Regions from separate parts of the Brevibacillus sp. AG genome, predicted to be linked through region 2. Evidence: riboswitches for the same ligand, from Rfam matches in the RefSeq annotation. Region 2 holds a riboswitch; each other region holds the start of a gene.
What was found. A riboswitch is a leader RNA that binds a small molecule or an ion and turns the genes downstream of it on or off. The one in region 2 is predicted to bind lysine.

Region 1: linked by a shared signal. The riboswitch ahead of POF51_RS20980 (amino acid permease) and the one ahead of POF51_RS22650 (aspartate kinase) in region 2 are both predicted to bind lysine.
Region 3: linked by a shared signal. The riboswitch ahead of dapD (2,3,4,5-tetrahydropyridine-2,6-dicarboxylate N-acetyltransferase) and the one ahead of POF51_RS22650 (aspartate kinase) in region 2 are both predicted to bind lysine.

Annotation. Positions count from the first base shown of each region.
Region 1 covers NZ_JAQMYO010000007.1:457,179-460,457, forward strand. The annotation lists gene POF51_RS20970 (CGNR zinc finger domain-containing protein) at 1-217, opposite strand, end outside; gene POF51_RS20975 (DinB family protein) at 386-880, shown strand; lysine riboswitch at 965-1,150, shown strand; gene POF51_RS20980 (amino acid permease) at 1,264-2,712, shown strand; gene POF51_RS20985 (hypothetical protein) at 2,931-3,279, shown strand, end outside.
Region 2 covers NZ_JAQMYO010000008.1:306,910-310,188, reverse strand. The annotation lists gene uvrC (excinuclease ABC subunit UvrC) at 1-758, shown strand, start outside; lysine riboswitch at 861-1,048, shown strand; gene POF51_RS22650 (aspartate kinase) at 1,279-2,520, shown strand; gene POF51_RS22645 (YslB family protein) at 2,570-3,022, opposite strand.
Region 3 covers NZ_JAQMYO010000002.1:239,077-242,355, forward strand. The annotation lists gene POF51_RS06095 (GNAT family N-acetyltransferase) at 1-384, opposite strand, end outside; gene POF51_RS06100 (flavodoxin) at 453-893, opposite strand; lysine riboswitch at 1,035-1,224, shown strand; gene dapD (2,3,4,5-tetrahydropyridine-2,6-dicarboxylate N-acetyltransferase) at 1,316-2,026, shown strand; gene POF51_RS06110 (aspartate aminotransferase family protein) at 2,041-3,255, shown strand; gene POF51_RS06115 (N-acetyldiaminopimelate deacetylase) at 3,259-3,279, shown strand, end outside.

The DNA of each region.
Region 1 (3,279 bases), on a different contig from region 2:
CTCCACGGACAACAGCTTCCAGCATACATCTCAAACGTTCGCGCAGCCGCAAAAGGGAAGCGGCACACTCCTCATTTATCGGAAGCGGAGCGGTTAGCTTGTATGTTTGTAAAAAGGATGACAGCCATTCCTGGTTCTCCAAACGATTTTCCGCACGACCAGAACCACGCCAATCCCGCCAATCACTATTTAAAAAATCGATACAAAACCAGTCCATGTTATTATCTCTCCTGACGAAACCCTACATTTTTCTCTCTTGTATGACTATACAGAATATGGTAATATCTTTTTGTAACTATCGTAATTAAGTTAACTGGTTACACTTTCATTTCTTACTGCTATTATAGCGTTTCATCAATCTGTTTCACAGACGAGGAGGAAGCGTATGAATCGGAAGGATTTGCTTTTGCATGGATGGGAATGTACGTATGACAAGGAAGACTGGTATCCACCCTTAAAAGAAGCGCTTTCCGGAGTATCAGCAGCCGAGGCCAGCTGGCGCCCTGTAGGAGAAGCAGCCAACACGATCTGGGAAAACATCAGCCACCTTCTTTATTACAAAGAACGCCTGTTGCATCGTCTATTGGGCACTGAATTTCCTGGCTCGGCTGAGACGAACGATGATACCTTCATCCCGTCCGGCGGTCCGGATGACGAAGACGCTTGGCAAGCTACCCTCTTGCGCATGGAAAGCGTCCATCGCCACATTCATGAAAAGCTTTCCTTGCTGACGGATGAGGATTTAAACCAGACGGCTACTTATACGCCCATTTACCAAACCGTGATGAGTCTGGTCCTGCATGATGCGTTTCATACGGGACAAATTGTCCAAATTCGCAAGTTACAAGGCTCTTGGCCTGCCAGACGCTCATTTGAATAACAAAATTTCACATTGATTAATCATAAACAATCCTTTATAGTTGATAAATCACATAATTTCATACATGTTATCCTCATCTTTCACGGTGAGGATAGAGGTCGCGGCTTTTATATCATCCTGTACGAGATTCAGAGAAAATCAATGACTCCAGGTAAGGAAAATCCGCCGAAGCTCATATCGCGTCTCTGTGCGATTGGGTTGGGGCTGTACTCGAAAGGGGCAGAACTGTCACGTTTGCATGCCAAGCAAGCGTGGTGAGCTATCTTCAGTGAAGGCTTGGTGGGGATTGGATGATACCGCCCTATGCCATTTTTTTGGCTATGGCGGTTTTTTCGTTTCCGACCTTCCTTCTCAAAAATCAAGAAAGGTCGTGCAAGTAGCTTATGTCACAAAATCAATTGCAACGTGGTTTAAAAGCCCGACACCTGACGATGATCGCCATCGGCGGCTCGATTGGGACGGGATTGTTTCTCGCGAGCGGAGGCTCGATTCATTCCGCCGGACCTGGTGGAGCTTTAGTTGCCTATCTCGCCATTAGTATCATGGTTTACTTTTTAATGACCAGCTTGGGGGAAATGGCGGCCTTCATGCCTGTTTCTGGTTCGTTTTCGACGTATGCCACACGGTTCGTCGATCCATCTCTCGGCTTTGCTCTCGGCTGGAACTACTGGTACAACTGGGCCATTACCATTGCCGTCGAGCTGTCAGCTTCCGCACTCATTATGAAATATTGGTTCCCGGATACCCCAGCGATATTGTGGAGCGCTTTGTTCCTCGGATTGCTGTTTGCCTTGAATCTCCTGTCTGTGAAAGCCTATGGAGAATCTGAATATTGGTTCGCCTTGATTAAAGTAGTAACGGTAATCGTCTTTATTATTGTTGGTGTGTTGATGATTTTTGGCATTATGGGCGGCCAAGCAGTCGGCCTCCAAAATTTCACCAAAGGCGACGCGCCATTCAATGGCGGCTTCATGGCCCTGCTCGGTGTCTTTATGATTGCCGGATTCTCTTTCCAAGGGACAGAGCTGGTTGGTGTCGCAGCTGGGGAGAGCGAAGACCCTGCCCGCAACATTCCGAAGGCCATCCGTCAAATTTTTTGGCGCATCCTGCTCTTCTACATCCTCGCTATTATGATCATCGGGTTGTTGGTTCCATACGATAATCCAAATCTGATCAGTGGCGACATTACGGATATTGCGATCAGTCCGTTTACGATTGTTTTTGAAAATGCCGGATTTGCTTTTGCAGCATCCGTCATGAATGCCGTTATTCTTACGTCTGTATTGTCTGCTGGAAACTCTGGCATGTACGCCTCTACACGCATGCTGTGGAACTTGGCGAAAGAAGGAAACGCACCAAAATGGTTCGCAAAAGTAACAAGTAACGGCGTACCGATCAATGCCTTGATCTTGACTGCGCTCATCGGCGCCCTTGCTTTTCTGTCCTCTCTGTTTGGGGAAGGCGAAGTGTACGTCTGGCTTCTGAATGCTTCCGGTATGTCAGGCTTCATCGCTTGGCTGGGAATTGCCATTAGTCACTACCGTTTCCGTAAAGCGTTTATCGCTCAGGGTCGTGACTTAAGCGAATTGCCTTATCGGGCAAAGTGGTTCCCGTTTGGACCGATTTTTGCCTTCATCATTTGCTGTATCGTTATTATTGGGCAAAACTACTCTGCATTCATGGGTGGAACGGTTGACTGGTATGGCGTCCTGGTCTCTTACATTGGCCTGCCACTCTTCTTAATCGTTTGGCTCGCTTATAAAATTACCAAAAAGACCGAGCTCGTCCCTCTTGAACAAGTAGACTTCAGCATGGATGAGCACACGAAATAATCGAAGAAATAAGTACGGACTTCCGTTATCTAAACGGGAGTCCTTTTTCATGTTTGCCGGCATATTAAAAACTGCCCAAAAATTGCCGATAGTATAGACAAGAAGCCATTGAGATCCGTTTCCTTCCGTTCTCACAACTCATACCAGTCATCTGATATAAGGTAACCAGATCTCCTACCATCACGACTGAACATGAATCCATGTGAGGAGAGTAGAACATGCACATCCAATCGAATACCCGCTACCTAACCCCCCAGCTTTCAACTAACCAACTTGCACCCAAAATGGTGACAGGAACTCGTCTAGGATTGCCCGAGCACGATACAGTAGACCTTCGTTCTCACAAGGCACGCGAGCTCCCTGCTGGTGTCATCGAGCATCATAGTGTCCAATTTTTCTTTAACACAGAGATTAATGAGCGTTTGGATAAAATTTTTGCAGATAAACCACCCGAGGCTCGCAAAGCCTTTGACCACATCCTGGAGCAAAACTTTTTCAACTCCCCATCCACCTACACCGATGAAGAAAGAGCTGCTTTGGTAGAAGTCGGTCTAACCCAAGGCAAAT
Region 2 (3,279 bases):
AGAACGCCCGTATTGCTTTGCAGGAGAAGTTCGCGCTGATGTCCAAGGACGATGCTCGTACAGTCCAAGCGGTACACAATCTTGGTCACATTTTAGGGATTCCGGTTCCTCATCGAATTGAAGCGTTTGACAACTCCAACATTCAGGGAACAGAGCCTGTATCTGCGATGATTGTGTTTACAGATGGTCGCCCTGACAAAAAGGAATACCGTAAATTCAAGATCAAAACCGTCGAGGGGCCAGATGATTACGGCTCCATGCGCGAAGTAGTTCGCCGTCGCTACTCTCGCCTTCTGAAAGAAAACCAGCCGATGCCTGACCTGATTGTGATCGATGGTGGAAAAGGCCAAATCAGTGCGGCTATGGACGTGCTGGAAAACGAGCTGGGTCTCTATATTCCCGTCTGTGGACTTGCGAAGGACGAGAAGCACCGCACCGCTCAGCTCATGTACGGAGATCCGCCAGAGCCTGTGAATCTTAGACGTGATAGCTATGAGTTTTATTTGTTGCAGCGCATCCAAGATGAAGTCCACCGTTTTGTTATTACATTCCACAGACAATCCCGGACAAAAACGATGCTCTCCTCGCAGTTAGATGAGATCCCCGGTATCGGTGAGAAGCGACGCAAGCTGTTGTTCTCTCATTTTGGCTCGTTGAAAAAAATGCGAGAGGCGACCGTTGAAGACTTCCGCCAATTAGGGATCGGTGACAAGCTGGCAAAAGAAATCATCGGGCATCTACGCAAGCTGGACACATAGCACATGTAACTTTTTGAACAACCTCTAAAAAGGAATTGATCCATTTTTAGACTCATGATATAATCCGATTCAAACAGAATAGTTAGCCTCACTTCCATTATGGAGTGAGGTAGAGGCGCGAAAACCAAGAGTACCACCCTGAGATCGGGAATCTGTGAAGGGGACGGGAAAGGGGAATTCGCCGAAGTGTGGAGGGAAACCCGCTTTTCTCCATGCTGGGTCTGCGTTGAACAAATGCAGGACTGTCATCTGCACAATGACCAATTGTCAGATGGAGAGCTATCTCACGGTGTGTCAATGTGAGTTTTGATGGTGATGACTGTCAATCTTCGTTGTCCGCGTGTATTGGGAGGGAGGAACCGGTATGTCGAAACAGTAGGCAGCGGCAGGTCTTATTCCTTGTCGGTGCCTTTTTTGTAAAATAAAATGCAAGACTTTTCCTTATAGAGAGAATAGTGAAAAACCATACGATACGAGATAAATACAAACATTGGATATGAGAAAAAGGGAGAGAAGCCGCATGGGGTTGATCGTGCAGAAATACGGAGGCACCTCTGTAGGTACCATTGAGCGAATTTTACGAGTTGCGGATCGAATTGTCAGCTACAAAGAGGAAGGGCATGATGTGGTAGTCGTTGTTTCTGCAATGGGCAAATCTACTGACGTGTTGGTAGATATGGCCAAGCAGATTAGCGCATACCCATCCGAGCGTGAAATGGATATGCTGCTGACCACGGGGGAGCAGGTATCGATCGCGCTTTTGTCGATGGCCTTGCATACAAAAGGCTACGACGCCATTTCTCTTACGGGCTGGCAGGCTGGAATCACCACGGAGGCGATTCACGGAAGAGCACGGATCAAGCAGATTGATCCAGAGCGGATTCAATCCGAGCTCGGCCGTGGTCGTGTGGTGATCGTGGCAGGATTCCAAGGGATCAGTGACGAAGGTGAAATTACGACGCTCGGCCGCGGTGGATCGGATACATCTGCGGTTACACTCGCAGCGAGCTTGAACGCTGAGAAATGCGAAATCTTTACAGACGTGTCCGGGGTGTATACAGCTGATCCGCGAGTGGTTCCAGCTGCGAGCAAGCTGGATACGATCTCGTATGATGAGATGCTGGAGTTGGCGAACCTCGGTGCAGGGGTTCTTCATCCAAGGTCAGTAGAGGCTGCGAAAAAATACAAGGTAAGGCTGGTCGTCCGCTCCAGCTTTACTGCCGAAGATGGTACGTACGTTGAGGAGGTTGCCAACATGGAAACAGGAAGAGTAGTAAGTGGAGTTGCACACGATGAAGATGTAGCCAAAATCACGGTTGTCGGCATGCCTGCCAAGGTCGGGACGCTCTCCCGTCTGTTCAATACGCTGGCGGACAATCAGGTGAACGTTGATATCATTATCCAAAGCTCTTATGATGCGTCTGTTACGAATATTTCTTTTACAGTTGCAGCGGATGACCTGAAAAAAGCACTGGATACGCTGGACAGAAACAAAAACGAGCTTGGCTTTGAAAAAGTCGATTTCGAGGAAGGCTTGACCAAGGTATCGATTGTTGGCTCAGGCATGATCAATAATCCAGGGGTAGCTGCCGAAATGTTCCGTGTCCTGGCAGAAAAAGAAATTTCTATTAAAATGGTATCTACGTCTGATATCAAGGTTTCTTGCGTCATTCCAGCAGCCTTGACGGAGCTGGCTGTTCGCAGTCTTCATTCGGCATATGGTCTGGATGTCGAGGAAACCGCGGTCGTGCACGGAGTATAAAACATGGATGCTCCCTCTCCCTTTGTTATAGGTAGAGGGGGCATTTTCTTCATGACGCCACTTGTACAGATATACGTATGTCAGAGGAGCTTTCCATTTCGATTTTGCTGAACGCTTCTCTTTCTTTCCATTGCTCAATCATACCAGCAATGATCCCAGCCTCAAAAGAAAGACTGCATCCTAGTCTTTCGATAGACTGGTAGCTAAAAATGGAATGAGTAAGCGAATAGACGATAGTTTGCCCAGACTCCTCCACGACGTCGAGCTGGCCTAATCCGAGTCGAATAAAAGGCATAATCGGGCCTGTTGCAGATTGAATGGGGATTTGGCGGCCCATGTTTTTTCCAATCCAATAGAGAATATGGTTTTCACTATCGCCTAGCAGGGTGCTAGTCAGCGTTTCGCGTAGAAGATGATAGCCAAGATAGGGCATATTCATTCTTTCCGCATAGGGAATGGTCTCTGGCGGCAACAGTGCTGCAAGCTGATCCTTCTCTTTCATATGTGCTTCCCTCCTGTCTGTACTAGATTATGAGGAGGGACTCGCATTCATGACATCTTAATAGAAAAAATAGCTGGACTAAACAAAGTTATTCTATCAATGTATTTAGTACATTGATTGTCTTGACGCTATGTGTCGACAAGAGTACAATTGGATTTGGTCAAAGTTTTGCCCAACTTTTTCTCGAATTTTGACACATTCCGACAAATTCATGTGATCTAGCGAACGCAGTCTTTTTATGAACAGCGTCAAGACGC
Region 3 (3,279 bases), on a different contig from region 2:
CAGCCCAGCATCCGTTAAAGCAAAGCGGAGGGCGAGATTTACTGCTGATGTCGTATAACCTTTGCCATTGCACGCCTGATCCATAAAGTAGCCAATCGTCGCATTTTGCCATGCGCCACGTGCGACATTCGACAACGCTACACGTCCAATCATCTTTCCGGATTCTCGGGAGAATACGCCGAAAGCATAGGCAGTACCACGTTCAAAATCAATCTGCGCTTGTGAAATTTGTTCTTGCTGTCCTGTGAGTGTCAGAAATGAAGCGGGGCGGATTGGTTCAAATGGTTGGAGAAAGTCATGATTACGCAGCCGAAGCTCTAGGAGCTCGGCTGCGTCTTGTTGTTGGAGAGGCCGTAAGAGAATCTCGTCCGTATGTAGTGACATGAGATCAATCCTCCTTAAAAAGTTGGATTGATAGTATAGCATGTGCCAGAGTATTTGGGAAACATCAATTAGCCGAGCAATTCAGCAAATGACACCCCAAATGCTTTGCACGTTTCCACTTCTTTTGCAGTAGGAGAAAGCTCGATTTTCAAACCTTCCAAAGGAGTTTCCGCACCACGCTCGCTCGCCTTTTTCAGCAAAATATCAACAGCTGCACCGACATGCTCGTAAGCGGAGTCGCAAGAGCCAAAAGCAACAACCTTTTTCCCGCTGAGGTCAATATTGTCCATTTCCTCATAAAAATCCAGGCATTCGTCTGGCAGTTCACCGTCGCCCCATGTGTAGGCACCAAGCAAGATTCCGTCGTAAGCTTCGAGTTCTTTTGCGTTCGCATCCATCACTTCTTTTATCTCCAGCTCAGCACCAGTTGAACGAATACCTTCTGCAATTGCTTCAGCAATTTCCTGAGTATTCCCTGTCATGCTCGCGTATACCATCAAAATGCTCATAAAACGTAAAACCTCCAATTCAGATAATGAGTATCATTCTCATCAATAAAAATAATGAAAATGAGAATCGTTGTCAATAACTTTTTTCTTATTGCCACGTTTCATTGATTTTGGTAGAGTTAAATAAAATTATAATAATGTACTCTAAATAGAGGTGCGCCGAAGAAGAGTAAGTCTTTTCGCAATCTGCCAGGGGGCAGGAGAAGGAAGAAAGGCTAAAGCGCCGAAGCTTATGCTATGCCCCTACGTAGCACAGGCTGGGGTGTCTCATGAAAAATGATCATCCTGTCACAAGGGACCTAAAGTCTTTTTGTGGAGCGCTATTTATGATTTGCTTCTGTAGTAGTAAGAGCAATGAGATAGCGAATGCACTCATTGCTTTTTTTGATTTACTATGCTGTTATTTTGAGGAGGATGTAACCATGAACATGATGGATGCCAACGAAATTATCGCGTTTATTCAAAAAAGCGAAAAGAAAACACCAGTGAAGGTATATGTGAAAGGGAACCTGGAGGGAATCGACTTTGGTGCGAGCTCCAAAGCTTTCATTACTGGTCCTACTGGTGTTGTTTTTGGTGAGTGGAAAGAGATTGAGCCAGTGCTCGCTGCTAACGCAGACAAAATTGAAGATTATGTGGTAGAAAGCGACCGCCGCAACTCCGCCATTCCATTGCTGGATACAAAAGGAATTCAAGCACGTATTGAACCAGGCGCAATTATCCGTGACCAAGTGACAATCGGTAACAATGCGGTCATCATGATGGGTGCTTCCATTAACATCGGCGCAGTTATCGGTGAAGGTACGATGATCGACATGAATGTTGTTGTAGGTGGACGTGGAACCATCGGGAAAAACTGCCACATCGGCGCTGGATCGGTTATCGCAGGCGTTATCGAGCCACCATCTGCACAGCCAGTTGTTGTCGAGGACGATGTTGTCATCGGAGCAAATGCTGTCATTCTGGAAGGTGTTCGCGTAGGAAAAGGTGCTGTCGTTGCAGCGGGTGCTGTCGTGATTGAAGATGTACCCCCATACGTAGTAGTTGCGGGAACGCCTGCACGTGTGATCAAGCAAATCGATGAAAAAACTCGTTCCAAGACAGAGATCAAGCAGGAGCTACGTCAGCTGTAAGGGAGAGAGTGCACATGGACTGGCGTTCGCTCGATGAACAATATATCGTCTCCTCTTACAAAAGACTTCCGATTGCCATAGAAAAAGGCGAAGGAAATTACTTGTACGATACGAATGGAAAGAGCTACCTCGACTTGTTTACCGGACTCGCGGTAAACGTTTTGGGGCATTCTCATCCGCGCATTGTACAGGCTCTGCGTGAGCAGGGAGAGCGCTTCTTGCATATTTCCAATGTATTTTTAAATAAGCCAGCTATTCGTTTGGCCGAGCGTTTGGTTGCGAACAGCATTAGTGGAAAAGTGTTTTTCACCAACTCTGGTGCAGAGGCTACAGAGTCTGCGATCAAGCTGATTCACAAATGGACGAAGAACGAGGGAGCAGGTCGTGAAGGCATCGTTGTCTTACGCAACAGTTTTCACGGGCGAACACTCGGAGCAGTGCGTCTGACGAGGCAGGCTCACGTCTATCAAGACTTTCCTCAGCCGGCTTTTCCTGTTTATGAACTGGATGTGGAAGACACGGAAGGATTGCGAGCGATTTGCCAGGAAGCAAGACCCGCTGCGGTCCTCATGGAGCCAGTCTTGGGTTCTGGCGGTGTCGTGCCGTTAACGGAAGCGTTCTTGCGAGAGGTAGCTGCGATCTGTGAACATGAAGGCATGCTCTTTGTCATGGACGAGATCCAGACAGGAATGGGCAGAACAGGAAAGCTGTTTGCTTATGAGCATGCAGGCGTAACGCCAGACCTGATCCTTTTTGCCAAAGGCATAGGGGGAGGGCTTCCCCTCGGCGGTGTCATCGCTGGCCCAAGGCTGATGAACCAGTTCAAACCGGGGGATCACGGAACGACTTTTGCACCATCGCCACTGTCTGCTGCCCTAGGGAATGTCGTGTTGGACGAATTGCTTGATCCAGCCTTCAGCGCTCACGTAGAAGAAGTGATTGCGTACCTGTGGTCGGGCTTGGAAGCGCTGCGAACGCGTCTTCCAGATCAGCTGCAATCCCTTCGCGGAAAAGGCTTAATGGTTGGAATTCCGCTCTCTTCCACCCCGGAAGAGGTAAGCCACTTGCAGCAAGCATTGCTTGACGAAGGAATTCTCGTTGACGTGACGCAGAAAACGATTGTTCGTCTGCTTCCGCCACTGACGTTGACAAAAGCCGATGTGGACCGTTTCCTTGCTGTGTTTGAGGAGCAATTAACAGCAAGAACAGGTACGAAAAAGGAGGCGTAGACCATGACGACTTCCTTGTTTTCA